DNA from 4 places in the Streptomyces sp. NBC_01635 genome. Region 2 is predicted to be linked to each of the others. Evidence: riboswitches for the same ligand, from Rfam matches in the RefSeq annotation. Region 2 holds a riboswitch; each other region holds the start of a gene.

What was found. Region 2 has a riboswitch for cobalamin ahead of OHB56_RS04485 (ABC transporter substrate-binding protein). Riboswitches for the same ligand answer to the same signal wherever they lie in the genome.
Region 1: it holds a riboswitch for cobalamin, as region 2 does, so the genes downstream of both, OHB56_RS37550 ((2Fe-2S) ferredoxin domain-containing protein) here and OHB56_RS04485 (ABC transporter substrate-binding protein) in region 2, are expected to answer to the same signal.
Region 3: it holds a riboswitch for cobalamin, as region 2 does, so the genes downstream of both, OHB56_RS32040 (energy-coupling factor ABC transporter permease) here and OHB56_RS04485 (ABC transporter substrate-binding protein) in region 2, are expected to answer to the same signal.
Region 4: it holds a riboswitch for cobalamin, as region 2 does, so the genes downstream of both, metE (5-methyltetrahydropteroyltriglutamate--homocysteine S-methyltransferase) here and OHB56_RS04485 (ABC transporter substrate-binding protein) in region 2, are expected to answer to the same signal.

Annotation. Positions count from the first base shown of each region.
Region 1 covers NZ_CP109277.1:8,224,987-8,232,135, reverse strand. The annotation lists gene OHB56_RS37555 ((2Fe-2S)-binding protein) at 129-827, opposite strand; gene OHB56_RS37550 ((2Fe-2S) ferredoxin domain-containing protein) at 957-1,364, opposite strand; cobalamin riboswitch at 1,427-1,551, opposite strand; cobalamin riboswitch at 1,680-1,864, shown strand; gene OHB56_RS37545 (fumarylacetoacetate hydrolase family protein) at 2,560-3,414, opposite strand; gene OHB56_RS37540 (SDR family oxidoreductase) at 3,771-4,532, shown strand; gene OHB56_RS37535 (phytanoyl-CoA dioxygenase family protein) at 4,622-5,446, shown strand; gene OHB56_RS37530 (extracellular solute-binding protein) at 5,734-6,783, shown strand; gene OHB56_RS37525 (iron ABC transporter permease) at 6,793-7,149, shown strand, end outside.
Region 2 covers NZ_CP109277.1:904,885-912,033, reverse strand. The annotation lists gene OHB56_RS04510 (type III polyketide synthase) at 1-539, shown strand, start outside; gene OHB56_RS04505 (cytochrome P450) at 665-1,870, opposite strand; partial or broken gene OHB56_RS04500 (pirin family protein) at 2,399-2,563, shown strand; partial or broken gene OHB56_RS04495 (ABC transporter ATP-binding protein) at 2,648-3,361, opposite strand; gene OHB56_RS04490 (FecCD family ABC transporter permease) at 3,430-4,545, opposite strand; gene OHB56_RS04485 (ABC transporter substrate-binding protein) at 4,542-5,597, opposite strand; cobalamin riboswitch at 5,660-5,785, opposite strand; gene OHB56_RS04480 (hypothetical protein) at 5,877-6,158, opposite strand; gene OHB56_RS04475 (ferric reductase-like transmembrane domain-containing protein) at 6,250-7,149, shown strand, end outside.
Region 3 covers NZ_CP109277.1:6,906,695-6,913,843, reverse strand. The annotation lists gene OHB56_RS32050 (ABC transporter permease) at 1-790, opposite strand, end outside; gene OHB56_RS32045 (ABC transporter substrate-binding protein) at 811-2,418, opposite strand; cobalamin riboswitch at 2,668-2,937, shown strand; gene OHB56_RS32040 (energy-coupling factor ABC transporter permease) at 2,967-3,749, shown strand; gene OHB56_RS32035 (energy-coupling factor ABC transporter substrate-binding protein) at 3,746-4,135, shown strand; gene cbiQ (cobalt ECF transporter T component CbiQ) at 4,142-4,891, shown strand; gene OHB56_RS32025 (energy-coupling factor ABC transporter ATP-binding protein) at 4,888-5,739, shown strand; gene OHB56_RS32020 (SGNH/GDSL hydrolase family protein) at 5,902-6,702, opposite strand; partial or broken gene OHB56_RS32015 (hypothetical protein) at 6,878-7,129, opposite strand.
Region 4 covers NZ_CP109277.1:8,232,745-8,239,893, forward strand. The annotation lists gene metE (5-methyltetrahydropteroyltriglutamate--homocysteine S-methyltransferase) at 1-1,795, opposite strand, end outside; cobalamin riboswitch at 1,960-2,182, opposite strand; gene OHB56_RS37565 (M12 family metallopeptidase) at 2,506-3,591, opposite strand; gene OHB56_RS37570 (LuxR C-terminal-related transcriptional regulator) at 3,763-5,625, shown strand; gene OHB56_RS37575 (CHAT domain-containing protein) at 5,662-7,149, opposite strand, start outside.

The DNA.
Region 1 (7,149 bases), 7.3 Mb from region 2:
AGGTGCCCATCGGCGAAGGATGTCGGGAGCCTGCTCGTCGCGGCCATCAACGAGTGACGTCGTTCACCTCGTCGCGCAGGGCCAGGGCGACCCGGCGGGCCGATGCGTCGCTCCGGCTGCCCCTCACTTCATGGTCCATCTCGGCCGGCCAGGCAGCAGTCACCGCACTTCGAGCCCTTCGGTGCACGGTAGTAGAGGCAGCAACTCCGGCGGCGGAAGGTGAGGTCCGGTCCGGTGATCACTCCGGTACCCGCGAGTCCTCCGGTACTCAGCAGCTCGGTCGTGAGGCTGGTGAGCGGCTTGCGCAGCCCGGGGCGGGCCGCCAGCAGAGCATGGGCCGCCCCGACGAGCGCGGAGGCGGCGTTCCCGTCCAGCAGACGCGGAGCGATCTTGATTCGGAGTCCGGCCGCGAGCCCCCACAGATGGCGCATCACTTGCGCGTTCAGGGCGGAAGTGGGTTCGGGCAGCCGCTCGGTGTACCAGCCGGCAGCATGGGGCAGACGGAGGGCCGGTCCGTCGTCGGCACGCTGCAACTCCGTCAGGTCCGGGACGATCCCGTGCAGCAGCACGCAGGCCAGGGTCGGGGACCAGAGGCGTGCGGCGTGTCCGAGGTGGGCGATGGACACGCCGATCCGCGGTTCGCGGGTGTGGTGCCGGTGCTCCACGGCTTCGGCCAGGTCGGTGAAGCCCCTCGCATAGGAGTGGTCGAGCGGATGCCAGCCCTCGTCCGGGCCACCGACGTGCAGGACGAAGAAGCCGCCCAGGGCCGCCACGTCCTGGAGAGCGGCGGCGACGGCCCCGGCAGGTGCCCGAGCATGTTCGGTCATGTCGGGGCCTTCCTTCCCGGCTGATCTCCTGAGGCGAGATCAATGAGTGAGTAGGTGGGTGTGAGCACCCCGGCTCGTCCGGCAACGGGCTGCTGCCAAGGCGTGCGGGCCCTCCCGGTGAGCACGGTTTCAGGGAGCCGTACGCCGCCGCGGTGGTGTGATGGCGTACAGGTCGAGGATCTCCGGCCGGGGGGCGACGCCGGGTCCGCCGGCGCGTGCCCAGGCGGCGATGTCCTCGGCGGCGTCCGGGTCGTTGACCAGCCCGAGCCAGACGGGCCGGGCGCCGGCGGCCCGACCCGCGGCGGAGGGCTGGACGACGATGACATTGGCCTGTTCGCACACGTCCAGGCAGGCGGACACCCGCACGGGTACCTCCGCGCGCAGGCGCGCTGTCTGCGCCGCGTGGTCGACGCCGATCACCTTGGGGCTGCCGCAGCAGCAGTCCCGACACACGACGACCCGGCAGGGCGCGGGGTCGGGTGCGAGGACGACCTGGTTGTCTACCGCTTCATGGGCTGGACCGGCACCGGCAGACATGCGGCATCGTTCCTCTCTCCGGGGAGATCCGCCCCGGTGGCTCGTCGAGGAGGCGACCGCGTGAGTCTCTGGCTCTCGGATCGAGGCTCGCCCCCGGCCTCCTCGCCCGGTTGCGGGAGGAGGCTGCGCGGGTGTGCGCTCGCCGATCACAGTGGCGGGACCGCGCCGGGTTCGCACCGGCTTCCTCGGACCGCTGTCGCCTTGTTCGCGACCATCCTCGCATTCGGCCGCGGGCGTGTCAGCAAGGGGGGAACCACGCCGGTCAGGCGGACGGGACCCGCGCCCTGCCCCACTCATGCTTTGCACCCGCCCCGAAGGAACGTGATATCGCCAGGTCGTCGCCGCGACGGGAAACAGGAAGCCGGTGTGAATCCGGCGCGGTCCCGCCCCTGTGACCGGAGAGTGCGCCTCTTCCGCACGCCACCGCGCGGTCCGCGCGGCGAGGCAGGGGGAACGTCGGTCCGGGAGTCAGGAAACCGGCCTGTCCCGGGCCCGTTCCGAGGAGTGCGGACTCCTCAGGAGGGTCTCCTTGTCACCCTCGCTCTCCCCTGCCCGTCGATGCCGGACCGTGCGCGGCACAGCCGCGGCTCTCGCCCTGCCGGCGGCTGTGCTGACCGCCGGCTGCGGCTCCTCCGACGAAACCGGCCGGGAACCGACAACTTCGGCATCGTCACTCGAAGGTTTCCCCGTCGCCATCGACAACTGCGGGGCGAGGACGACCTACGACAAGCCGCCGTCCCGGGTTGCCACCGTCCACCGGCATCCTGCCGAACCGCTGCTCGCCCTCGGCCTGAAGGACCGCATGGTGGGCACCGCCCTCCCCGGTTCGACCGTACTGCCGGAATCGGCGAAGGACTTCGAGGCGATACCGGAACTCGCCCAGAGGAAAACGTCGTTCGAAAAGATCCTCGACACCGAACCCGACTTCGTCCACGGGGGTTACGGCCAGAAGAAGTTCCTGCTTTCCCAGCCCGCCCTCGCCGATGTACCCGCCGTCAGGAACAAACGGTTCGCCCTGGTCGGTCGCCGTGGCAGCGGCAACTCCAGCCTGCCCAGGACCGTCTACCGCGTGCTGCGCCCCGATGCGAGGACGGTCCGCGTCACGGCGCCGACGTCTGGTCGATGCCCGGGACGCGCCGCGCCAGTTCACCCCGGCGAGGTGGACGTGCCTTTGAGGCGCGGGGGATCAGCCGGTCTAGCGGCCCAGGCGGGAGGCGTAGGGGAGCGCGTGATCGGCGCTCACACCCACTTCCAGGCGTCCCACCTTCTCGATCTCCACGGTGATGCGGTCGCCGTCGGCAAGCGGGCCCACGCCCTCCGGGGTGCCGGTGGCGATGACGTCGCCAGGCATGAGGGTCATCACGGAACTGGCGTACTCGATGAGCCGCGGCACGCTGTAGATCATCAGGGAAGTGCGGCTGTACTGACGCTGCTCGTCGTTGACCCAGCAGCGCAGTTCGAGGTCGTCGGGGTCGGCGATCTCGTCCTTGGTGACCACGAACGGGCCGATCGGGGTGAAGGTGTCGAAGGACTTGCGGGTGGAGCGGTCCTCGGTCGAGCGGATGGTGATGTCCAGGACGCAGGTGTAGCCGAAGACGTGGTCAAGTGCCTCCTCCCGGCTCACGTTCCGGGCCCGCTTGCCGATGACGATGCCCAGCTCGCCCTCCTGATCGGTGCGCACATCGCTGTAGGGGAGCCTGACGAGTTCGTCCGGGCCGATGACGGAGGAGCCGGCCTTCAGGAACACACCCCACTCGGCGATGGTGTTCGGGTTGTTCATCTCGGCCACGTGCGCCCGGTAGTTGGCCGGCGCGCCGATGATCTTGTGCGGCCGGGGCAGGGGGGCGGACCAGGCCACCTTCTCCGGGTCGATCCGGGGGGAGTCGCGCAGCGCCCCCGGGGCGGCGAGGACGTGACCGAGGTCCTGCTCCAACAGCCGTTGCAGCGGGCCCTGTGGTGTGTCGGGGCCCGGGACCAGGTCCGTCACATCGATGACTTCCGTGTCCGTCGAGACCGCGAGGCGGTTCCCGTCGAAGACTCCAAGACGCATCTGCGCCTCCTTCTCTTCCGACCCTTGAGCGGTCGGTTCCGGCGGTGAGGCGGCCGCAGGGCGGGGGTGCGACCGAAGCCCTGAAGATTCATCCGCTGATCAGGATGACTGGAGGATAGGGCCGGTCAGCAGGGGGCGCAATGGCGCTGTCGAGATCCTTTTGGTCGGCAGAAAATGGCTGGAAAACCCTTGAAAAAAGGTTTCTGCACACCTCTGGTGCGACCGCGGGGAGCCATGTACGTTGCAGCTGATTCATCCGGAGAAGCGGATGACCGAATTTCTTGTCGGGTCGATGTGAGCCGCGTCGACCGCATCGACCGACCTTTGCCCGTCCTTCCTTCCAAGGGGGTGACCGCATGCTGGAAAAGTCCGGGTTCGACGGCCTGGGAGTCGTCGTCACGGGAGCCGCCGCCGGAATCGGCGCCGCGACCGCCGAGGTGCTCGGCGGACTCGGTGCGCACGTCCTGGCCGTCGACATCGACGCCGACGGTCTGACCGAACTCGCCGCACGTCTGGCCGGTTCGGGTGCCGCCTGCACCGTTGTCGAGGCCGACCTCACCGACCGGTCCGACGTGGAGCGGATCCCCCGGGCGGTGGACGAGTCCGGGATCGTGATCAAGGGACTGGTCAACAACGTCGGGGTCAACAGCCGGCGTTCGATCCAGGACCTGGACCCGGAACAGTGGGACCGGGACCTCGCCCGCAACCTCACCAGTGCCTACCTGCTCACCCGGGCACTGCTGCCGGCGCTGCTCGCGGCACCGCGCGGCGGGTCGGTCGTGAACGTCTCGTCGACACACGCCCTGGCCGCCAACCCGGCGGCACTGGGCTACGCCACCACCAAGGCAGGACTGCTGGGCTTCACCCGGCAGTTGGCCGCCGAGTTCGCGGACCGCGGTCTGCGGGTCAACGCGGTCTGTCCCGGACTGACGATGACCACACGGATCGCCGACCGGGGCATCTCGCAGCCGCAGGAACACCTGCGGGACCGGCTCCTCGGCGGCAGGTTCGCCGAGCCCGAGGAGGTCGCGAACGGTATCGCGTTCCTCGCCTCGGACGCCGCCTCGTACATCACCGGCGTGACCCTGCCGATCGACGGCGGCTTCACGGCCCGTTGACCCGGGCGGTCGCATGCGGTTTCACCGCCCGTCGACCCGGGCGGATCCCTTCGGCACAGCCAGAACCCAACCAGAGAGAGGTGTGTTCCATGACCACAGCGACGACCGGGACCCTGTCACCCGGCCAGGTCGACGGCTACCGCCAGAACGGCTTCCTGTTCCCGCTGGATGCCATGACGGCCGATCAGGCGGCTTCCTACCGTACGAAGCTGGAGGCGTTCGAGGCCGAGTACGGCGAACGCGGCTCGGCCATCCTGCGCTCCAAGGCCCATCTGGTGCTCCCCTGGGTCAACGAGCTGATCCGGCTGGAGCCCGTACTGGACGCGGTCGAGAGCGTTCTCGGCCCCGACCTCTACTGCTGGGGCTCCTCCTTCTTCATCAAGAACCCGCACCACCCCGGATATGTGGCCTGGCACCAGGACGCCCCGTTCTCCAGCATCCCCAAGGGCGGGGAGATCATCACCGCCTGGATCGCGCTGGCCCCGAGCATCGTGGAGAACGGCTGCCTGAAGGTGGTCGCCGGCACTCACACCAAGGAGGCCGAGCACACCTTCAACAGCGACGGCTCCAACATGCTCTCCCAGGGGCAGGAGATCGCCGTCGAGGTGGACGAGAACGACGCCACGCTGATCCAGCTCCGGCCCGGGCAGTTCTCGCTGCACCACCAGTTCATCTTCCACGGCTCGGGGCCGAGCCACAGCGACGAGCGGCGCATCGGCATCGCCGTCCGCTACATGAAGCCCTTCGAGCGAGAGGAGGAGGGCAACACCGAGACCGCCACCCTGGTACGCGGCAGCGACCCGTACGGGGCCTTCGTCCCCGAACCGGTACCGACCGCCGACATGGCCCCCGAGTCCGTCGCCTACCTCGACGAGCAGCTGGTCAGCCGGCACGGAGACCGCTACCGCAAGTGACCCACCGGGCGGGGCTGTCGCGCCGTACGGCACAAGCCCCGCAGGGACCGCCCCGCCCGTTCGCGTGAGCGCCGGCCGTCCCGCCCCGCGCGTGTCCGCCGCCCTGCCCCGTCCTTCCCGCACGCGTCAGCCGTGGGACAGACGGGGCCACCGCCCCCCACTCCCCCCACTTGCCCCTGAGCGATGGTGCCGGCTCCGTCCTCCGCGACGAGCACGCCCGAACACGGCGCGGCACCGAAAGACCGACACCGGCTGTGAAACAGCCTCGCGACGAGAGGTATAGAAACATGGAGTACCGCCCGCACCGGACCGGTGTGCTCACCGTGGCCGTCCTCGCCTCCCTGGCTGTGCTTACCGCCTGCGGAAAGGGCGGGCCGGGGGTGAAGGCCGGCGAGGTCGCCGCCACCGGTGAGACCCTGGTGGCCGCGGCCGCGAAGGAGGGCCAGGTCGTCTTCTACTGTTCCCTCACCCCCGCCTCGTGCGAAGCACTGGCCAAGGGGTTCGAGAAGGAATACCGGGGAGTCTCCGTCAAGGTCCTCAGAGCGACCAGCCCCGACCTCTCGGCGCGGTACGCGACCGAGAAGAAGTCGGCGGCCGAAACCGCCGACGTCATCCTGCACGCCGATGTCCCGTTCATCCAGACGGCCCTCAAGGAAGGGCTCGTCACGTCCTTCAAGGACGCCGGATTGCTGCCCGCCGACCACCCCGAAAAGTGGCTCCTCGACAGCGAGGGGATCGTCGGCACGCCGTACATCGTCGACGCCCTCGGAATCGGCATCAACACCGACCTGGTGAAGCCTCAGGACCGTCCGAAGACCTGGGCCGACCTGGGTGACCCCAAGTGGAAGGGCAGGATGAACGGCCCGCACAAGGACGGCTCCGGCTACGCCACCTACTACGGCACCGTCGACGACCACGTCGACGGCTTCCTGGAGAGCCTGAGCAAGCAGGAGATCTTCCCCGACCCCGGCGGCATGGTCAGCCTGACCGAGTCACTGGCCGCCGGTCAGTACGCGATCCAGAGCGTGGCCAGCAAGGCCGCCATCGACAACGCCAAGGCCAAGGGCGCGCCGGTCGACATCGTCTTCCCGGAGCCCGGCGCCACGGGACCGGCCTTCGCCTACACGCTCAACCCCGAGCCCGGCCACCCCAACGCCCAGAAGCTGTTCGCCGGCTACGTCCTGTCCGAGAAGGCCAGCCAGGCGCTGCACGGCGCCAACAGCGCGATAGCCACGCCCCAGGTGGAGACCGAGTTCGAACTGCTGCACCCCAACCTCGAGTACTACCGGCCCGCCAAGGTCGAAGAGGTCGCCAAGATCCTCAACGGCGGCAGGTGAGCGGACACCATGAGCGAGAACTCCGTCATCGACGCCGAGCGGACTCCCGCGTCCGCCGGCCCGTCAGATGTCCCGGTGCGCCCCCTGAGCGCTCCACGCCGCAAGGCCTCCCCCACCGCCTTCCGTCTCGTCGTCCTGCTGGTGGCGGCCGGAGTGGCGCTGCTGATCGGCTATCCCCTGGTGCGGATCGTCCTCGGTCTGGTGTGGGTGGACGGCACGCTGACCTTCTCGGCCGTCTCCGAGACCCTGGCCCTGCCCGGGCTGGGTGACACCCTGCTCGACACGTTCATCGTGACCGGCAGCTCCGTCGTGCTGGCCCTGGTCATCGGTTCGGCCTTCGCCTGGCTCAACGAGCGGACCGACGCC
Region 2 (7,149 bases):
ACCTGAACGTGGGATCGCTGCTGTCCAACGGCCTCTTCGGTGACGGCATTGCCGCCGCAGTGGTTCGGGGGAGCGGCGGCACGGGGGTGCAGCTGGAACGCAACGGCTCGTATCTCATCCCGGACACGGAGGACTGGATCTCCTATGCGGTTCGTTCCACGGGCTTCCACTTCCAGCTCGACAAGCGTGTGCCCGGGACCATGGAGCCACTCGCTCCGGTGCTGTGCGCCCTCGCGGACGAGCACCAGTGGAACGCGAGCAAGATGGACTTCTACGTCATCCACGCCGGCGGTCCGCGCATCCTGGACGACCTGAGCTACTTCCTCGACGTGCCGTCCGAGGCCTTTCGCTTCAGCCGTGCCACGCTCACGGAGTACGGCAACATCGCGAGCGCGGTGGTTCTCGACGCCTTGTCGCGCATGTTCGACGAGGCGTCGGCTCTCCACGGACACCGAGGTCTGATGGCCGGCTTCGGTCCGGGCATCACCGCCGAGATGTCGCTGGGAACCTGGGTTTCGGGTTCCGAAGCCGAGATCTGAAGCCGGTCCCTCCGCTCCCGGCCCGAACGGCCGCCCCGCGCCGACCTGCGTCCGGGGAAGGCGACCACGACGGCTCCTGCCAGGCACCGACTGGCAGGAGCCGTCGGCCCCGGCGCGAGCCGCCATCACCAGGCGACTGGCAGGGCGAGCGGAAACCGCCAGATCGACGTGGTGTTCCAGCGCACCTCGTCGGCGGGCTTGGCCAGCTTCAGGCCGGGGAAGCGCTCCAGAAGCGACCCGACGGCCATCCGGATCTCGGCGGAGGCGAGGGGAGCACCGAGACAGTGGTGCCCACCCCAGCCGAACGTCATGTGCGGGGGGGCGGTGCGTTCCAGATCCAGCTCGTCAGGCCGGTCGAATTTCCGGTCGTCCCGGTTGGCCGTCAGGTAGGAGACGTGCACGATGTCTCCTTGCCTGATGGTCACGCCGCCCAGTTCCACGTCTTCGAGGGCCACCCGGGGAATGCCCACGCCTTTCCTGAAGGGGATGAACCGCAGCAGTTCCTCGATGGCCTGTGGAAACAGTTCAGGGCGGGAGCGCAGCCTGGCAATTTCTTCTGGCCGGGAGAGCAGCGTGTAGACGATGTTCCCGATTTCGTAGGTGGTGGTGTCCTGCCCGGTGATGAGCAGAACCATGGCCATGACGGTTAGTTCCTGGTCGTTGAGGATCTCGTCACCGTCACGGGCGGTGGCCAGCGTGCTGATCAGGTCCTCGCCGGGGTCCTTGCGCCGCTGGGCCGTCAGCGTGGCGAAGTAGGAGCGGAGCTCCGCCTTGGCCTTCACCGCGTTGTCCCGGTTGTCGAGGCCGGTGTCCATCATGGTCCGCGCATGAGCGCGCAGTTGCGAGCGATCGGCTTCGGGGATGTCGAGGACCTCGCAGATGGTGGTCAGCGGCAGGGGGCCCGCCAGATGCTCCATCAGGTCGGCGGGTGAACCGTGTTCCGTCATCCGGTCCAGCAAATCGTCCACGACATGCTGGACCCGCCTCTCCATGTGCTCCATGTGACGGGGAGCGAAGCCCTTGGAGACCAGACTGCGCAGCCGGTTGCTGCCCGGTGGATCCATGACATTGATCGCCTCGTCCTGGACGATCGGCTCAGGAGTCATGCGCGGGAAGTTCCGGCCGATGACGGCCTTGCGGCTGAAACGACGGTCCGTCGTCACCATGCGCACGTCCTCGTAGCGGGTGACGAGCCAGGCTTCCCCCTCTCCGTAGGGCAGCCGGATACGGCTGATGGTTTCTCCGTCCAGGAGTTGCCTGAGCGTCGGATCGAATTCAAGGGCCTCGGCAAAGTCGAATGCGCAGTCCCGTGCGGTGGATTCTGGTTCCATGCATAACTCCAGGTAGTGGATCCGACCTGTGGATCAGGCACCTATTCGGCTGGACGGGCCATGGGTGCCCCGCCCAGGGGAGTGGTACGCACGAAACGTGAATGATTAGCCCATATGAATTAAAATCGATGCATTTGCCATACTCGGATCGACGCCGACCTGGGCCATGGCGTTGCCGACTCGACTTTCCCCCGTCCGTGGGTGGTCACCCGGATCGTTCGGGTCGATGGGAGAGACGGGATGTGGAGGCTGGGGCTTCGTTGTACGGGAGTCCCGGTTTCACCAGAGCCTGACACGCCCTCACCGCCGCACCTCACCACCCTCCCCGACCGGTAACGAATCCTGTACGCGTGCGGGCATTTCGGCCACCGCGACCGCGGATGCCCGCACCCCTTGAAGGACGACCCCACTCCACGGGCCAACGAACCCGAGGACAAGGCTTGCCGACCCGACGTCCGATGCTGGCAGTTTGCTGACCAGTAGGGGTTGAGAGTGCAGCTGATCTGCGGAAACGCGCGCATTATTCGCTTGTTCCGGAACTGGATCGGCCGGTCTCAGGAGGAGATCGAACGGGCGCGTCGGGACTGGACGGAAGGCACGCGGTTCGGCGAGGTGAAGGGGTGCGACGGTGCTCCGCTGCCTGCTCCCGAGCTACCGCCGGTGCCGCCGAAGCCGCGAGGGAGTCTCCGCTGAACTGCTGAACTGCTGAAATGCCTGAGTCCTGGCGGCTGGCGGCTGGTGAACGAAGGGCTTCCGCAGCGTGCGGGCAGGGGCCCTTCATAGGTGTGACTCTTCGGGAAGGAACGTCACCTGCGGGGCGCCCGTGCGCGGATGGGTGGCGACTTCCGCCGCCACCCCGTACACCTCGGCCAGCAGGCGGGGGGTGAGGATGTCGGCGGGCGGGCCGCAGGCGGTTACTTCGCCGTCGCGCAGGACGTAGAGACGGTCGCAGTAGTAGGCGGCCAGGTTCAGGTCGTGCAGGGCGAGCAGCACGGTGGCGGGCAGGCGGCGCAGGGCGCCGAGCACGTCCAGCTGGTGCCGGATGTCGAGGTGGTTGGTGGGTTCGTCGAGGACGAGCAGGGTGGGTTGCTGAGCGAGGGCGCGGGCGATGAGCACCCGCTGGCGTTCGCCGCCGGAGAGCCGGTCGAACGGGCGGTCGGCCAGGTGGACGGCGTCGACCGCCAGGAGTGCGGAGGCGACGATTTCGGCGTCCTCGGGGGTGTCGCCGGCGAGAAGCCGTTTGTGCGGGGTGCGGCCCATCGCGACGACCTCGCGGACGGCGAGGTCGAAGTCTGCTGCCGATTCCTGCACCACGGCCGCCACGATGCGGGCCAGTTGCCGCACCGGCAGTGACCAGGCGTCGCTTCCGTCGACGCGGACCTGGCCGGTGTCGGGGCGCAGCACGCGGTAGACGGCGCGCAGGAGGCTGGACTTGCCGCTGCCGTTGGGGCCCACGAGCCCGATGGTCTCGCCCGGGCGGGCGGTCAGGGAGACGTCCCGCACCAGATGGCGTGCTCCGGCGGTGAGCGTGACGCCGTCGACGGAGAGTTCGGTGGCGGTCATGCCGTTCCTCGGTCGGTACTTCGGCGGGCGTCCCGGCGCAGCAGCCACAGGAAGAACGGCCCGCCGCACAGGGCCGTGAGGACGCCGACAGGGATCTCCATCGGAGCGGCGATCGTCCGCGCGGCGATGTCGGCCCAGACGAGGAAGACCGCCCCGCCCAGTGCCGCCGTGGGCAGGACCCGGCGGTGGTCGCCGCCGACGAACAGGCGCACGATGTGGGGCATCATCAGGCCGACGAAGCCGATCGGTCCGGTCGCGGCGACGAGTACGCCGGTCACCAGGGAGAGCAGGACGAACAAGCGGGCACGGAACCGGGCCACATCCAGCCCCATCGTGGTGGCCGCCTCCTCGCCGGCCAGGAGCAGGTTCAGGTTGCGTGCCTGCGCCATGAGGACGCCGATGCCGAGCAGCAGGGCCGTGCTCGGCAGCCACAGCGTGCCCCAGTTGACCCCGCCGAGTCCGCCGAGGGTCCAGGCGAGCACCGCACGGGCCTCGTTGCCGCTGTCGGTGGTGAGCAGCAGCAGATCGAGCACCGCGGTGAGCACCGCCGCGATCGCCACGCCGGACAGCACGAGCCGCGCCGAGGTGATGCGTCCGCCGGTGCGGGCGGTGGCGTAGACGAGCAGCAACGCGCCCAGGGCGCCCACGAAGGCGGCCACCGACAGGGACACCGGTCCGAAGAGGGTGACCCCGAAAACGATCACCGAGACCGCACCGAGGGACGCGCCCGAGGAGACGCCCAGCAGGTACGGCTCGGCGAGCGGATTGCGCACCAGGGCCTGCAGGGCGGTGCCCACCACCGCCAGTCCCGCACCGGCCACCGCACCGAGCAGCACGCGCGGCGCCCGCACGTCCACCACGATGGTTTCCCGCGCCCGCGACCAGTCGGGCTCCTGCCAGTCGACGCCCAGCGCGTGCGTCACGATGCCCCACACCTGACCTGGCGGGACCTGAACGGAGCCGATCGCCAGGCCCGCCGTGGCGGACACCACGAGCAGGGCGGTGAGCACGAGCAGTGTGACGGCCAACGTCGTACGGCCCGCCCCCGGCCTGGTGGGCTTCTGCCGTGGCACCGCCCGCTCGGCGGACGTGCCGGCGGCGGTGTGGGTCACTGGAAGTTCTCGGGGTGCAGTCCGCGGGCCAGGTCGTCGACCGCGTACGCCGACCGGATGCCGACCAGGGTGGCGGTCAGCGGCAGGACGACGAACCGCTCGTTCTTCACGGCGGGTACGTCGGCGAGGGCGGGCTGGGAGAGCAGGAACTTCTTCTTCTGCTCGACGCTTCCGGCGCCGGCGTAGTCGTAGATGGCGATGACCTCGGGCTTGCGTGCGACGACCTGCTCCCAGGAGACGTCGCCGAAGACGTCGTCGAGGTCGGCGAAGACGTTCTCGCCGCCGGCCAGTCGGATCAGTTCGGTGCCCAGGCTCTTGCCGCCCGCGGTGAAGGCGGTCTTGTCGCCGCTGTCGTACACGAAGACGGGCGCTTCTGGCTCGCCCTCGACGGTGGTGGCGGCCTTCTCGACGCGGTCCTCGAGGTCGGTGACCAGCCTGTCGGCCCGGTCGGGGACGCCGAAGAGCCGGCCGATGGTACGGATCTCGTCGTAGGTGTCCCGCATCGTCACCCGTTTCTTGCCGCAGTACTCGCGGTTGAGATGGGTGTCGATGCCGACGTCGGCGAACGCCTTGCGGGAACGGCCCTCGTTCTCGGCGAACGCGCTGCCGTAGCCGCCGTAGACGAGGTCGGGTTCGGCGTCCAGAACGGTCTCGAAGGACGGTTCCTTCTTCGCCAGTTCGGGGACGGAGTCGTAGTCCTTCTTCAGTTCCGGCAGGACGGCGGAGTCGGGGAAGGCGGTGCCGACCATGCGGTCCTTCAGCCCGAGGGTGAGCATGAGTTCCGCCGGGTGCTGGTGGATGGTGACCACCCGGGAGGGCGGCTTGTCGTAGGTGGTCCTGACGCCGCAGTTGTCGATGGTGAGGGGGAAGCCCTCGGCCGAGGACGCTGTGGTCTTCGGGTCCTGGACGCCGCCGTCGGACGAACCGCAGCCGGCGGCCAGCAGGGCTGCCGACAGGGCAACGGCCGCGGCGCGCAGAGAGCGGCGCCTGCGGGCAGGGGAGAACAGAGCAGGGCAGAACGAAGCAGGGGAGAACAAAAGGGGACGGGGCATGCCGTCGTACACGTAGAGCCTCCTGGGGAGTCCGCGCTCCTCGGAACGGGCCCGCGACGGACCAGTGTCCTGACTCCCGGATCGACGCTCCCCCTGCCTTCCCGCGCGGCTCGCGCAGTGGCATGTCGAGGGGGTGTACTCCCCGGTCACAGTGGCGGGACCGTGCCGGATTCGCACCGGCTTCCTGTCTCCCGTCGCGGCGATGACCAGGTCATCCTACGTGCCGCCGAGTTGGAGGCGAAAGGGAGTGCGGCCTCGTCCGCACGCCCCTGCATACCGTCAGCTCTCGCGGGCGGCCCGCAGCACGAGCCGTTCGGCGTTCTCGTCGTAGGGGCGGCCGTCGGAGCCGCCGAAGATCTCCACGCGGTCGAACCCCGCTTCCTCGGCCTGTCGGTAGCGTTGTTCGGAGAAGAGGAAGTCGTGGAATTCGGTGGTGCCCGGCGTCGGCGGCGGGCACCAGGTGCGGCCGGTCGGGACGGCGGCGGACCCCGTACGTCGCGGCCGGGTCCCCGGCGCCCGTGGACAGTCCGGCGGTCGTGGCGGCCGCTCTGGCCGGATCACGCCTCGGTACTCGCTCCTCCTTCAACCAGACTTGTTGACTCACGACACATGCGCACCGTCCCTGCGGTGGCCGGTGCCCGGGAGGACCTTGATGGTGTCAGAGGCGAGGCCGGACGAAGGCGGGACAGCAGCGCCGCGACGGCAACGGCCTTCCGCGGACAGGATCGCTTTGCGTGGTGACCTGCGCTCCGCCCTGCCCGACGCGAGTGCGGCGGTGGTGCTGACGGGGGCCGTGTTCGCTTTCCTGTACGTGCGCATGGACTCGGGTGATTCGGCCACTGTCGCGGTCATGCCGTTCATGGACGATCCCGGCACCTACTGGATGTACTTGCTCAGCCAGGCGTTCGGGTGGTCGGGACTGCTGTGGGCCTGGGGCACGGTCATGCTCGGGCTGCTGTTGTCGGGGCCACGACCCGCCCGACTGCCGGTCTCCCGACAGGTGCTGGAGCGCTGGCACCGCACCACGAGCCTGACCACGATGGCGCTGATGTTCGCGCACGCGCTGATGTTCGCGGCGGAACTCGTCCGCTACGAAACGAATCTGGCGTGGGCCGAGCGGCTGTGGGCGGGCTTCGCGGACACCTTCGTACCCGGCTGGTACGACTCCGGAACCGGTCGGATCGCCATCCCGCTCGGGCAGGGTGCCCTGTACCTGGCGGTTCCCCTGGGACTGCTGTTCTACGTCCGGCACCGCATCGGAGCGAACACCTGGCGACGGCTGCACCGGTTCGTGATCGTCGTCTACGTGCTGAGCGTGTGGCACACGCTGCTGTACGGGACCAACGTCTGGTACGGGGAATGGCCGCGTACCCTCCTGTGGCTGCTGCAGCTACCGGTCGCAGTGTTGCTGTTGCTGCGTCTGCTGTGGCCCGCCCGGCGGGCCGAACGGTTGGACGCGCCAGGAGGACGTGCGGGTGTGGCATGGCCGGTCTGGTCGGCGCGGGCGGCAGGACGGATCGCCGTCGGGGCCGTAGTCGTCGGGCTTGTCGTC
Region 3 (7,149 bases), 6.0 Mb from region 2:
CCACCAGCAGGGCACCGGTGATGAGCTCGGGGACGCGGGAGCCGATCAGGGTGAGGACCGGTAGGAGTCCGGAGCGCAGGGCGTGGCCGAGGAGCACGGTGCGTTCGCCGAGGCCGCGGGCGCGGGCGCCGCGTACGGGGTCCTCCGCGAGGGCGTCGCCGACGCCTTGGCGTACGTAGAGCGTGAACCAGGGGAGCTGGGAGACGGCGAGGACGCCGGCGGGGAGGATCAGGTGGCTCGCGACCTGTCCGGCGGTGACGTGTTCGCTGCCGGTGTCGGTGAGGCCGCCGGCCGGAAGGACGTCCAGGTGGAGGGCGAACAGCCAGACGGCGAGCAGGGCGATCCAGAAGACCGGCGCGGCTTCCAGGGAGTACGCGAGGGAGGTGACCGTCCGGTCGAGGAGCGAGCCGGGGCGGCGGGCGGCGAGCACGCCGAGCAGGGTGCCGAGCAGGATGGCGACGGCGAACGCGACGGCGCACAGCAGCGTGGACCACACGATCCGCTCGCCGATCGCCTCGGCGACCGGCTGGCGCAGCACGCTGGACTGGCCGAGGTCGCCGGTGACGGCGGAGGTCAGCCATTCCCACCACTGGACGGCGAAGGAGCGGTCCACGCCGAGGTTGTCCCGGAGCCGGTCCAGGGTCTCCTGGTCGGCGCCGAGGGCGGCGGTGCCGGCGTATGCCTTGACGGGGTCGAACGGGGAGGCGGCGGCGAGGGCGAAGGCGCCGAAGGTGACGACGAGGAGGACGGGCACGGCGAGCAGGGCCCGCCGTGCCACGAGGTGTCCCATCGCCCCCCAGGGAAGGGTCTTCACTTCTTGGGCTGCCAGTCCTCGGCGTTCCACCAGGGGCCGCTGGCGAAGCCGTGCTCGTGCGGTTCGACCTGGGTGGTGAGGCCTTCCCAGCGGTCGGCGAGGACGTAGAGGTGGTCGATGTGGGTGAGGAAGGTGTAGCCGGGGTTCTTGACGAGTGCGCGCTGGAGGTCGTCGTAGGCGGCCTTGCGGTCCTCGGGGTCCTGGCTGCGGCGGCCGGTGTCGAGGGCTTCGTCGACGGCGGGGTTGTCGTAGCGGGCCATGTTGTTGAAGCCGTCGCCGGCGAGGGAGGAGTGCAGCAGGGTGTAGAGGCCGAAGTCGGGGTCGCCGGTGCTGCCGAAGCCGGCGAGGACGGCGTCCTTGCCCATCCGGGGTTCGATGACCTCCCAGGTGGCGCCTTCGACCTTGACGTCGATGCCGGCCTTCTTGGCGTCGGAGGCGTAGGCGAGGGCGTGGTCCTGGCGGACCTTGTCGCCGGAGGGGTAGTAGAGGGTGAACGTGGCGCGGGCGCCGTCCTTGGCGCGGATGCCGTCCTTGCCGGACTTCCAGCCGTCGCGGTCGAGGATCTTCTCGGCCTCGGCGAGGTCCTGGGGGCGTTCGACGTCCTTGGTGTACCAGGGGTCGTCGAGGGGCAGCGGCCCGTAGGCGGGGCGGCCGGCGCCGTCGAGGATCTTGTCGACCATGGCCTTGCGGTCCACGGCCAGGTCGAGGGCGCGGCGGATCGCGGTGTCGCCGGTGACCTTGTTCGCGGTGGGGAGGGTGACGGCGCGGAAGTCGTAGGTGGTGGCCTGGTACGTCGTGCGGTCGTCGTCGTTCTCGAAGGTGGCGGCGAGGTTGGGCGGGAGGGTCGCGCCGTCGAGGTCGCCGGAGCGCAGCCGGGTGGCGCGGACGTCGTCGTCGGCGATGATCGCCATGGTGAGCTTCTTCACCTTCGGTGCGCCGCCCCAGTAGTCCGGGTTCGCCTTGAAGGTGAGCTTCTCGCCCTTGCTCCAGCCGGTGAGGACGTACGGTCCGGTGCCGATCGGCTCGGTGTTGAAGGAGCCGGTGTTGGGGTCCTGCTTGCCCGCGATGTGTTCGGGGACGACGGGCAGCACCGTGCGGGCGGCGAAGGCCGCGTAGGGGTACTTGAGGGTGAAGACGACCTTGTCGCCGCCGTCCGCCCGGACCTCCTTGACGGCGTCGAGTTCGCTCTTGGCGGCGTTGTTGGTCTTGTCGTCGAGGACCGTGCGGTACGTGTAGACGACGTCTTCGGCGGTGAGGGGTTCGCCGTCGCTGAACTCGACGCCCGGGCGCAGGGTGTAGGTGTAGGTGCGGCCGTCGTCGGCGATCTCGGGAAGCGCCTTCGCGAGGGCGGGCTTGAGTTTCAGGTCGGCGTCCCGGGCGAGCAGCCCGTCGAAGATCTTGGAGTTGCCGTCCTTGCCGTAGCCGAGCAGGGGGTTCAGGGTGTCGGGCTCGGTGGAGACCCCGATCACCACGGACTCGGCGGACCCGCCGCCGCCCGTGCCGGCGTCCGAGCCGCCGGTCGGCGCCGAGCAGGCGGCGGCCAGCGAGAACGCGGCGGCCGTGGCCGCCGCGCCGGTGGTACGCCGTATTCGTCGGGTCGTCATCGAACCTCACACCTCTGCTGACTGGAATTCGTTTTTGCATATTAATTGCAGCAAGGTTCTGCCCAGGGCCCCGGCCCCCCATGCCGACGCTTCGGCGCGCGGTGGCCGCCCGGGCGGGTGGCGCGTGTGTGACCGCCGCCCCACCTGCGCACCCCCGCCCTCGAGGCCGCGGGGGTGCGCCGGGAGGCGAGCTGCGGAACGCCGCCCGCGCGCCCCCGGCACCCGCTTGTCACCGGGCCGGATCCGGGTCTACTGTCGCCACGCCTTGGTGAACGGGAAATCCGGTGCGATACCGGTGCGGCCCTCGCCACTGTGATCGGGAAGTCCGGCTCCGGCCCCTGGTCCTGTCCTCCGACAGGACCGACGGGCAGCCACTGGGTCCACTTGGGGCCTGTCGTCACATTCCTGTCGTCCGCCCGGAGGGCAGGAATGTGACGACAGGCCCCAGGACCCGGGAAGGCGGAGCTCGGGCGGTGGTACCCGTCAGCCAGGAGACCGGCCAAGGCGCGTCAACCATCCACGAGGTGCTGGAGAGGGTCTGCTGAGCCATGCACATTGCCGAAGGTTTTCTGCCACCGGCGCACGCGGTCGCCTGGGGCGTCGCGGCTACGCCGTTCGTCGTCCACGGAGCCCGGTCGCTCATCCGTGAAGTCAGGGAACATCCCGAGAGCACGCTGCTGCTCGGCGCCTCGGGAGCGTTCACCTTCGTTCTGTCCGCGCTGAAACTGCCCTCGGTGACCGGGAGTTGCTCCCACCCCACCGGCACCGGGCTGGGCGCCATCCTGTTCCGGCCGCCGATCATGGCGGTGCTGGGCACCATCACCCTGCTGTTCCAGGCCCTGTTGCTGGCCCACGGCGGGCTGACCACGCTGGGCGCCAACGTCTTCTCGATGGCGATCGTCGGGCCGTGGGCGGGGTACGGCGTGTACCGGCTGGCGCGGCGGTCCGGGGCGCCGCTGATGGCCGCGGTGTTCTGCGGCGCGTTCGTCGCCGACCTGTCCACGTACTGCGTCACCAGCGTGCAACTGGCGCTCGCCTTCCCCGACCCGGGGAGCGGGTTCCCGGGCGCGCTCGGGAAGTTCGGCTCCATCTTCGCCGTCACGCAGATCCCGCTCGCGGTGAGCGAAGGGCTGCTGACCGTCCTGGTGATGCGCCTGCTGGTGCAGTCCAGCAAGGGCGAACTGACCCGCCTCGGCGTGCTGTTGACCGGCAAGCGAGGGGCAACGGAAACGGCGGCGACGGAAACGGAGCCGGAGACGAAGCAGACGGCGGGCACGGCGGGAACAACGAGTACGACGGGTACGACCGGTACCGGGACGGTGGCTCGATGACCAGGAACGCGAAAATCAACACCCTGCTGCTGCTCGCCGTGGCCGCGCTCGCGGTGCTGCCGCTGGCGCTCGGGCTCGGCGACCACAAGGAGGAGCCGTTCGCCGGTGCGGACGGCGAGGCGGAGACCGCCATCACCGAGCTCGAACCGGACTACGAGCCGTGGTTCTCCCCGTTGTACGAGCCCCCGTCCGGTGAGATCGAGTCGGGGCTCTTCGCCCTCCAGGCCGCCGTCGGCGCGGGGGTCCTGGCGTACTACTTCGGGGTGCGGCGCGGGCGTCGGCAGGGTGAGGAACGGGCACGGCAGCAGCAGCCGGCGCCCGGTACCGGCTCGGACGCCGGCCCGGGGCTCCCCGACGAGGCGGTCTCCCCCGGTCCCCGGGCCTGATCGCGCGTGCTGCCGATCGACGCGGCGGCGCACAGCAGTCGCTGGCGCCGCCGTCATCCCGTGGACAAGGCCGTGCTCGGGCTGGGGCTCACCGTGCTCGCGATCTCCCTGCCTCCGTGGCCGGGTGCGGCTCTGGTGCTGGTGACCGCGCTCGTGGCGTTGCTGGGCCCGGCGGGGGTGCCGGGCCGGCGGTTGTGGCGCGCCTACCGGGTGCCGCTGGGCTTCTGCGTCACCGGGGCGCTCACCCTGCTGGTGCAGGTGGGCGGGCCGGACGGGTTCGTTTCCCCGGCCCCCGAAGGACCGCTGCGCGCGGGCGAGTTGCTGCTGCGCACCTCGGCGGCGTCCCTCGGGGTGCTGCTGTTCGCCTTCACCACGCCGATGTCGGACCTGCTGCCGCGTCTGGTGCGGGCCGGGGTGCCCGCACCGCTGGTGGACGTGGCCCTGGTGATGTACCGCATGAGTTTCCTGCTGCTCGACTCGGTGCGCCGGATCGGTCAGGCGCAGGCGGCCCGGCTCGGGCACACCACCCGGGCGGCGTCCTGGCGTTCGCTGGGCGGTCTAGGCGCGACGGCGTTCGTCCGGTCCTTCGACCGGGCGGCGCGGTTGCAGGCGGGGCTCGCCGGGCGCGGTTACGACGGCACACTGCGCGTCCTGGTGCCCGAGGCGCGCGTCTCCGTACGGTTCACGGCCGTGAGCCTGCTGCTCCTCGCGGCACTGGCCGCCGTCGCCCTTCTCCTGGAAAGCCGGATGCCATGAGCGATCCCGCCCCGGTCCCCGCCCTGGTCACCCTGCGGGACGCGTCCTTCGCCTACGAGGACGGCCCGGCCGTGCTCACCGGCCTCGACTTCGAGGTGCGGGAGGGACGCGCGCTCGCACTGCTGGGCCGCAACGGCAGTGGCAAGACCACGCTGATGCGGCTACTGAGTGGTGGACTGCGTCCGAGCGGGGGCGAGTTGGCCGTGGCGGGCCGGCCCGTCCGGTACGACCGCAAGGGGCTGACCCGGCTGCGGACGACGGTGCAGCTGGTGGTGCAGGACCCGGACGACCAGTTGTTCGCGGCGTCCGTGGGCCAGGACGTGTCGTTCGGGCCGCTGAACCTCGGACTGTCCGACACGGAGGTACGGGCGCGGGTCACGGAGGCGCTGGCCGCACTCGACATCACCGCGCTCGCCGAACGGCCCACCCATCTGCTGTCCTACGGGCAGCGCAAGCGGACCGCGATCGCGGGGGCGGTGGCGATGCGGCCGCGCGTCCTGATCCTGGACGAACCGACCGCGGGTCTCGACCCGGACGGTCAGGAGCGGCTGCTCGCGACGCTCGCCGGGTTGCGCGAGCGGGGCACCACGGTGGTCATGGCGACCCATGACGTGGATCTCGCCCTGCGCTGGGCCGACGACGCCGCGCTGCTCACGCCGTCCGGGGTGCGTACCGGGCCGGTCGCCGAGATGCTGGCCCGTACGGATCTCCTCGCGGCAGCGGGACTGCGGCTTCCGTGGGGTATCGCGGCCGCGCACCTGCTGCGCGCGTGGGGGCTGCCGGCCGACATGGCCGCCGTCCCCCTCACCCCGGAGGAACTGGCGGCAGTGGCCGCGACCGGCCTGTGAAGTGCTCCATCCGCCAGAAAGCCGGCAGGCGGCGCGGGCGGGTGGGCGGGCGGGCGGGCGGGCGGCGCGGACATACGGGTGCGCGGGTGCGCTGGCACCGGCCGGGCAGGGCGGCGCGGTGCCATCGCACGCGGGGGGGGAGAGCGCGCACACCCGGGTCCGCTAGGCCACGGAGCGGAAAGCGGGCAGGTATCCCCCTGACTGCCCGACGGCCTTCGGGTGGTAGGAGTTGATGATCGGAACCGACACGCTGTGGAGCCATGCGTCGCCCGAGCAGAGTTCATGTCCGGTGAACTCGTCCACCACGCTGGAGAAGGTAAACCCGGCGTTGGCCGCCTGCTTCGCCATCACCCCGTTCAGCACGTCCGAGGCGTTGTTGATCGCGCTGCGCTCGGTCTCGGTGAGCCCGGCGATGCAGCTGCCCGAGAGTCTGTAGAAGCGGGGATATCCGAGTACCACCACATGGGCCTGCGGGGCGCGTGCGCGGATGTTGCCGTACAGCGAGTCGAGTTTCCCCGGCAGGGAGCTCTGCACCTGCGAGACCGCGGTGTTGACACGACTGACGCAGTTCGCCTGGCTCTGCAGCACACAGGTCTGCATGACGTCCGCGAAGCCGACGTCGTTCCCGCCCGCCGTGACGCTGACGAGCGTGGTCGACGAAGCCAGGGCGCCCAGTTGGCCGCTGGACACGCTGGTCGTCGTCGCACCCGAACAGGCGACGAACTTGAACGAGGACGGGGCGTTCGCAGCCGCCCAGAGGGACGGGTACGCCTTGGTGCTGCGCTTGCAGTCCCCGCTGTCGGAGGTGTAGCTGCCGGCGCCCACTCCGGAGGAGTAGGAGTCGCCGAGAGCCACGTAGGCGTCCCCGGCGGCCGAGGCAGGCTGTGCCAGACCGAGCACGGCTGCGGCACCCATCGTGAGGGTCAACACGGAGGCCCAGAGAGAACGAACTGACGCTGACATGACAATCAGCCTTTCCGAACATGAGGGGGTGAGCGGGTAGTTGATGAAGCAACCGTGTTTGTAGCAGGAGTGACTACCCCTCGGTAACACCCAGGAAAGAAGTCGCCCGGAATGCCTTAATGATCATTCCGCCGATCCGCTCCGCGCGTAGACAAACCTTCAATCGGCCCTTGGATCAGCGAAGTCGGAGGTCTTTCGGGTACTGCCCCGTTCCCCCCGGGACGGTCACGGCGACACCCTCCGGGGACCTCGGCCGGCCCGGCCGTCCGGCCGAGGGCGGCCGCCCCGCCCGACCACAGATCTCCCCCTCCTCGTGCCGGGTCGTCGGACGGGTCATGAGCCGGCGCGGGTCTGCGGCGCGGGTGATGGCCGACTCGACGGCGGCGATGCGCTCGCCGAGGAGGGCGAGGGCGGCGACCGCCCCGGTGGCGGATGACCCCGGCTCAG
Region 4 (7,149 bases), 7.3 Mb from region 2:
CGTCGCGCAGGGCCAGGGCGACCTGGCGGGCGGTGTCGGCGAGGGGCTGGTCGTCGCGGACGAAGGACCAGGCGAGCATGGTGACCGGGCCGGTGAGCATGCCCTTGACCGGGCGGGCGGTGAGGGACTGGGCGTATGTGGTCCAGCGCACGGTCATCGGTTCGGGGCGGGAGAGGTCGCCGGCCAGGACCGGCGGGCGGACGTAGCGGGTGCCGTAGGACTGGACCCAGCCGTACCGGGTGGCGAGGTAGCCGGTGAGCTGCTCGGCGAAGTACTGGACCATGTCGTTGCGTTCGGCCTCGCCGTGCACCAGGACGTCCAGGCCGGCCTTCTCCTGGAAGGAGATCACCTCCTGGATCTCGGCCTTGACGCGCTCCTCGTAGCCGGCGGTGTCGAGGCGGCCGGCGCGCAGGTCGGCGCGGGCGGTGCGCAGTTCGCCGGTCTGCGGGAAGGAGCCGATGGTGGTGGTCGGCAGGAGCGGCAGGCCCAGGCGGGCGTGCTGGGCGGCGGCGCGTTCGGCGTAGGGCCGGGAGCGACGGGCGTCGGCGGCCGTGACGGCGGCGGCGCGGGTCCGGACGGCCGGGTCATGTGTGAGCGGGGAGTTCGCGCGGGAAGCGAGGTCGGCCCGGTTGGCGGCGAGTTCGGCGGTGATCGTGCCGGTGCCCTGGGCGAGGCCCTTGGCGAGAGTGACGATCTCGGTGGTCTTCTGCCGGGCGAAGGAGAGCCAGCGCAGGATCTGCGGTTCGATGTCCCGTTCCGTCGCGGTGTCGATCGGGACGTGCAGCAGGGAGCAGGAGGCGGCCACGTCGACCCGGTCGGCCAGGCCGAGCAGCGTGCCGAGGAGGGACAGGGACTTCTCCAGGTCGTTCACCCAGATGTTGCGGCCGTTGACGACCCCGGCGACCAGCCGCTTGCCGGGCAGCCCGCCCACGGCGGCCAGGGCGTCCAGGTTGGCGGCGGCGGCCTCGGTGAAGTCCAGGGCCAGGCCCTCGACCGGAGCCTTGGCCAGCAGCGGCATCGCGTCACCGAGGCGGTCGAAGTACGAGGCGAGCAGCAGCTTCGGGCGGTCGGTGAGGCCCCCCAGCTCACGGTAGGCCCGCTTGGCGGCGTTCAGTTCGACCGGAGAGCGGTCCTGGACGAGGGCGGGCTCGTCCAGCTGCACCCACTCCGCGCCCGCGGCCCGCAGGTCGGCCAGGACCTCGGCGTAGACGGGCAACAGCCGGTCGAGCAGGGTGAGCGGGTCGAAGCCGACGGCCATGCCCGGGGCGGGCTTGGCGAGCAGGAGGTAGGTGACCGGACCGACCAAAACGGGTCGGGCGGCCAGGCCGAGTGCGAGGGCTTCCTTCAGTTCGGCGACCTGCTTGGCGGAGTCGGCGGTGAAGACGGTGTCCGGGCCCAGCTCCGGGACCAGGTAGTGGTAGTTGGTGTCGAACCACTTGGTCATCTCCAGCGGCGCCACCTCCTGGGTGCCGCGCGCCATGGCGAAGTAGCCGTCCAAGGCGTCCGTCTCGACGGCGGCGCGGTGGCGGTCGGGGATCGCGCCGACCATGACGGTGGTGTCGAGGACGTGGTCGTAGTACGAGAAGTCGCCGGCCGGGACTTCGTCGATGCCGGCCTCGGCCAGCTGCCGCCAGTTCGTCCGGCGCAGTTCGGCGGCGGCGGCGCGCAGCTCGTCGGCGGTGACGCGGCCCTTCCAGTAGCCCTCGATCGCCTTCTTCAGTTCCCTGTTCGCGCCCTGGCGGGGGTAGCCGTACACGGTGGCCCGGGCTGCCGCGGTCGCGGTCCTGCTGGTCACGGAGATCTCCTTCGCGAGACGAATCCCTGAGATCCCGGTGGCGGGACGAGAGCGCGAAGGGCGACGGACCGGACGGAAACGACCTCGTGCAGCACAGCGCCGTCGTCCGCCTGGTATGTACGCCGACCCGCCCTCGAGGTCACCGGGATATCCGCGCACGAGCCGGTCGTACGCGGGCAACGGGCAGGTCTTCGGACTCGCGGGCACGTCCTCGTGGGGAGGACACCTACTGGCCGTCGCTTCCCGGGCCCGGTTCGTCGGACCCAGTGCGTATGACGGCGGTCGTTCCCGCTCACCGCTGCGGGGCAGTCCCGGATTCCCACCGGGTTCCCTCTTACGACGCATCCCGTCCGGCTGACGGGGCGAACCAGCTGCACCAGCCAGCGTACGGGGTGCGGCGGGGGAGGGGAGCGACACGTCCATCATCCGGATGGTGAGCTGGAACATGGGTGAGCCGATGGGACGCGTGCCTCGTCGGACAGGGCCGGGCCGTGCTGCCCCACCGTCGGCCGGGTGCCCGGATTCGGGTCGGGTCCGACGAGTCGCCCGGTGGGCAGGGCGCGGACGACGGGGCGGGCAGCCGACCGGCCGCCGCTCTCCCGGACGTGGCGTGGGCCGGGGACGTCACCCTCCCCTGAAGGTGACGTCCCCGGCCGCTCCCCCGGCGCCGGACAGTGGTCGTGGCGTCCGTGTTCGGCGGACCGGTGCCGTTACCAGCACATGACCGCGGTTTCGCCCGAACCCCGTGCGGAGTAGAGGCGGATCCGGACGAAGTAGCGGCGGCCCTTGACGAGCCGGACCGCGAGGGTCGCGTTGTGCGGGGTTCCCCCGTCGTCGTGCCCGGCGAGGTAGCGGGGCTCCCCGCCCCGCTCCTCGAACAGCACGACGACCAGGTCGCCGTCGCCGAAGGTGCCCACCGTGTAGTCGCGGGTCTCCACCGGGTCGATCTGGAAGTCGGCCTGTTCGCCGGGGCCCAGACCGAGCGGCGCCGAGCGGAACGGCACCAGCGCGGGCGGGCCGGGCCGTTCGGCCGGCGGATACCAGCCGAGGGCGAACTCCTTGTCCGCCGCGGACAGCGTGCCGGGCGGATGGACGCCCCCGCGGAACTGCTCCGGTTCCAGTATCAGCCCCGGCGCGAAGGTGTATCCCATGATCGAATCGGCGTCCCAGACGGGGCCGTTGGCCTCGGTCGCGTCCAGCTTGCGCAGGATGTTGTGGTGCGTCCGTTCCCGGCTCCAGTGGTTGGGCGGGCCCGCCAGTTCGGCGTACACGGCCTCGTCGTCCCAGTGGAGACCCGCGCAGGGGCTCTGGTGCTCGTGCAGCATGCCCAGGGCGTGGCCGATCTGGTGCAGGGCCGTCCCACGCTCCCCGGGCTCGGTCAGGTCCCAGCCGAAGTTCACGGTGCGCTCGTGCAGACCCGCCAGGAGTGCCTCCTTACCCACGGCCGACCAGGAGCCGCCGCCGGACTGGAAGCCGATGCGCAGCTCCGCCTCCGAGCGGTCGTGGACCTCGGTGAAGGAGAGTCCGATCCCGAGCCCCTGCCACTCGGCGAAGCACTCGCGCACCACGTCCTGCTGCGCCGTGGTGCCGCCCCACGGCACCCACCGGGTCCGGCCGGTCCCCGGCACGGGAATGACCGACCCTTCGGTGTCGCCGCGGAAGAAGCAGTAGTGCAGCACGGTGCCGTTGACCCACATCCGCCGCCCGGCGGTCAGCGCGCCCAGCCGCTCGGCGGCGAGCCCCGGCGCGAAGGCGGGGGCCGGCTGCCGCGTCAGCGAGCAGTAGCGAGGGGTCATGGGGGAGAGGGTGCCCCACGGACGGCCACCGGCGCCTGAGTCGAGGTCTACTCAACTCGCCCTGTATCAGGCGTGAGTATCCCCGCTCCTGTTGATGTGACGACTTCGCCCGGGAACACGATCACGCCGTGCACGCCGTTCCGGCCCCACGAGAGGGAGGAGACACCGTCCATGAGGGACGTGGTGGCGCCGGAGCCCTTGCCGCTCTGGCCCTTCACCGGCAGGGAGGACGAACTGCGTCTGGTCCGCCGGTCGTCGGCCGGAGCCCGGCGTGGCCTCGTGGTGACCGGACCGCCGGGCCGGGGCAAGACCCGGCTCGTCACCGAGGCCGTCCGCGGCACCGACTGCGCCCGGGTCGCCGGAATCCCGCAGGCCCACCGGATGCCGTTCGCCGCCTTCGCCCCCCTGCTGCCCGAATCGGTCACCCTGCACCGCGCGGTCCGGCTCCTGTCCGGAGTACGGACCCTGCTGGTCGACGACGCCCACCTGCTCGACGACTCCTCCGCCGCCCTGGTCCACCAACTCGCCGTGCGGTCGGACACCCGGCTGCTGATCGTCGTCACCGACGGAGCTCCCGTACCTGCCGCGGTGTCCCGGCTGTGGACCGGCGAGCTGCTGCCCCGCCTGCCCCTGGGGCCGCTGCCCCGCGAGGAGACCGCACAGCTGGTCGCGGTGGGCGCGGACCGGACCCCGGAGCCTCTCACCGTCAACCGGCTGCACCGCCTCGCCGGCGGCGACCTGCGGCTGCTGCGCGAACTCCTGGGGGCGCTGCGGGGACACGAGGACCTCACCCGTGTACCGGCGGGCACGGACGAGTGGGCCTGGCGGGGCCCGGTGCCGCTCACGCCGGCCGTCCGCGAGCACACCGCTTACCTGCTCACCCGCACGGGCCCCGGCGAACGCGAGACGCTGGACCGCCTGGCCTTCGCCGAACCCCTGCCGGTGGAACTGGACGGCCCGACGGGCCCGGAGCATCCGATGGACCCGGCCGGCGGCCCGGCGGGCCCCGCTCCCCTCGACCTCGCCGCCCTCGAACGTCTGGAGGGCGACGGTCTGGTCCACGTCGACGGCCGGGGCGCCGTCCGTCTCACCCACCCCCTGCACGGCCCCGTCCTGCGGGCCGCGGCCGGCAGACTGCGGGCGCGCCGGCTGGCCCGCGCGCCCGAGGAGTACGGACCCGCCCTGGACGCCGAGGCCGCCGCCCTCACCGCGCTGATCGGGCAGGCCGACGTCCGGACCGTCCCGGCGCCCGTGGGGGACTGGCTGGTGGCGGAGGGCGTCCCGGTGCCCGCCGGGTACGCGGCACTGCGGGCCCGGTACGCGCGGCTGCGGGGCGAAGTGCGGGAGGCCGCCGCATGGGCCCGTGAGGGACTGCGCACGACGGCCTCCGCACGCTCCGGTCCAGCCGAAGCCGAAGCCGAAGCCGAAGTGGGCGTCGGGGCGGTCGCCGAAGCAAGAGCCGAACTCGCCCTCGCCGAGGCCCAGTCGCCGGCCCTCGCGAGCGTCCGGCACCCCGCCCACGCCCCGCACGATCCCTATGACGCCGTCCGCCTGGGTGCCCCCGAGCGGGCCGCCGGGCGGCTCACCGGTGTCTTCGCCGCCCACGCCGACGCCCTCACGCACGCCGACGGCCCCGCCCTGGACCGCGCGGCCGGCGAACTGGAGCGGCGCGGCTTCCTGCTGTTCTCGGCCGAAGCGTACGCCCAGGCCGCCGCCGCCCACCGAGACCCGGGTGCCGCCCGCACCGCGCGCACGCGTGCCGTCGCCCTCGCCCGTCGCTGCCAGGGCGCCCGCACCCCGGCACTCGCCGCTCTGACCCTGGGTGAACTCACCGCACGACAAAGGCAGATCGTCACCCTCGCCGCCACCGGACTCAGCAACCGGCAGATCGCCGAACGCCTCACCCTGTCGATCCGCACCGTCGGCAACCACCTGTACAGCGCCTACACCCGCCTCGGCGCGAGCGACCGCACCGCCCTGCCCCGGTTGACCGACTCCCGGCGCTCCGAACTCCGGGAGGCGCAGCCCGCCTGACCCCTCGTCCTCCGGGCCGGGGGCCGACCGCCCGTCTCAGGCCGCGCCGAACGCCGAGAACGCCCACCCGGTGGCCCGGTGCACCGCGTCGCCCGGCAGTGAGGCCCGCGCGTCACGCAGGGCCTGGGCCAGGGACAGTCCCGCGTCGAGCCCCTTGTGCAGCGCGAGCATCAGCGGCACCACCGCCGCGTCGTTCACGGGCGCGCTGCACGCCACCACACCCGCCGTGCCGAGCGGCAGCAACGCCGTGACCAGGCCCAGGAGTTCGTCGGCGCCCACGCTGGCGAACCGCGCGGTGTCGCAGCAGGACAGGATGATCCGGTACGGGCTGCGGTCGAGCCGCTCGAAGTCGTGCACGATCAGCGGCCCGTCGGCCATCCGCAGCGAGGAGAACAGCGGACCGTCCGCGCGGAACTCGCCGTGCGCGGCGATGTGCGCCAGCTCGGCCCCGTCCAGTTCCTCCAGTACCCGCTCCACCCTCGCGTCGTCCTCCTCCAGGACCCTCGCCCCGCCGTACCGGCCGGCGAGCTCCGGCACCTCCGCACCACCTGTCGCGAGTCCGGGACCGCGCACCAGCACCTGGCGGCCCCCGGGCGGCGGAGCGGTCTCCCGCGCGCGCAGCCAGCCGCTCGCCGACGGCGACACACTGAGCACCCGGTCCCGCAACGACGGCAGCAGCGCCCACGGCACCCGGTGCAGCCGTCCCGGAGGTACGACCACCAGCGGACCGGTGCCCAGATGCGCCGCCGCCGGACCCAGCAACAGCTCCTCCAGACGCCGGCCCGCGGCCTCCACCACCGGCAGCCGTGCCTGGGCCCCCGGATGGGCGAGACGCCGCAGCCCGGCCTGCACATGCTCGGCCTCGGTCTCCGCCGCGGCCAGCGGACCCGCCTCGAACCGCCGCACCCGCCCCTGCCCGCACAACAGCACCTGCACCCGCCCGTCGAGCACGGCGAGTTCCACCAGTTGGACGTCACCGCTGTCGCTCAGCCGTCGCAGCAGCCTGCCCACGTCGAACCGGCCCCCGACATCGAACCGGCCCCGGCCGTCGGCCGCCGTGCCCCGCATGTGCAGGGTGCGGGAGCGGATCTCCCGTTCCAGGCGCCGTTGTTCCCGCTCCAGCGCCGGCACGGCCCTGCCGTCCATCCGGGCCTCCTCCGCGCGGGCGGCGATCTCCCGGTAGGCGGTCATGCCGCGGAGCAGCGCCGGGTCGGCGGGTGGCCGGGTGGGCGGCGTGGACAGCGCGGTGGCCCGCCAGCGTTCGCTCCACACCAGCAGCCGCCGCGGCCCGCCCGAGACCAGGCTCGCCCGCTGGGCCAGGGCTGCCAGCTCCGCGCCCTGCGCGGTGGCACGCGCCCGCAGCTCCGACGCGCCCAGCGTCATCCGGTGGTCGTCGAGCACGTCGAGCCCTCGTCGGCAGGCCTCCAGGACACCCCGCGCGGACCCGGCCGCCTGCGCCCGCAGCGCCTGCGCGGCCCAGCCCGTCAGCCGCGCGAGCGGAGGCCCGCTGCGTCTGCTGCGGGC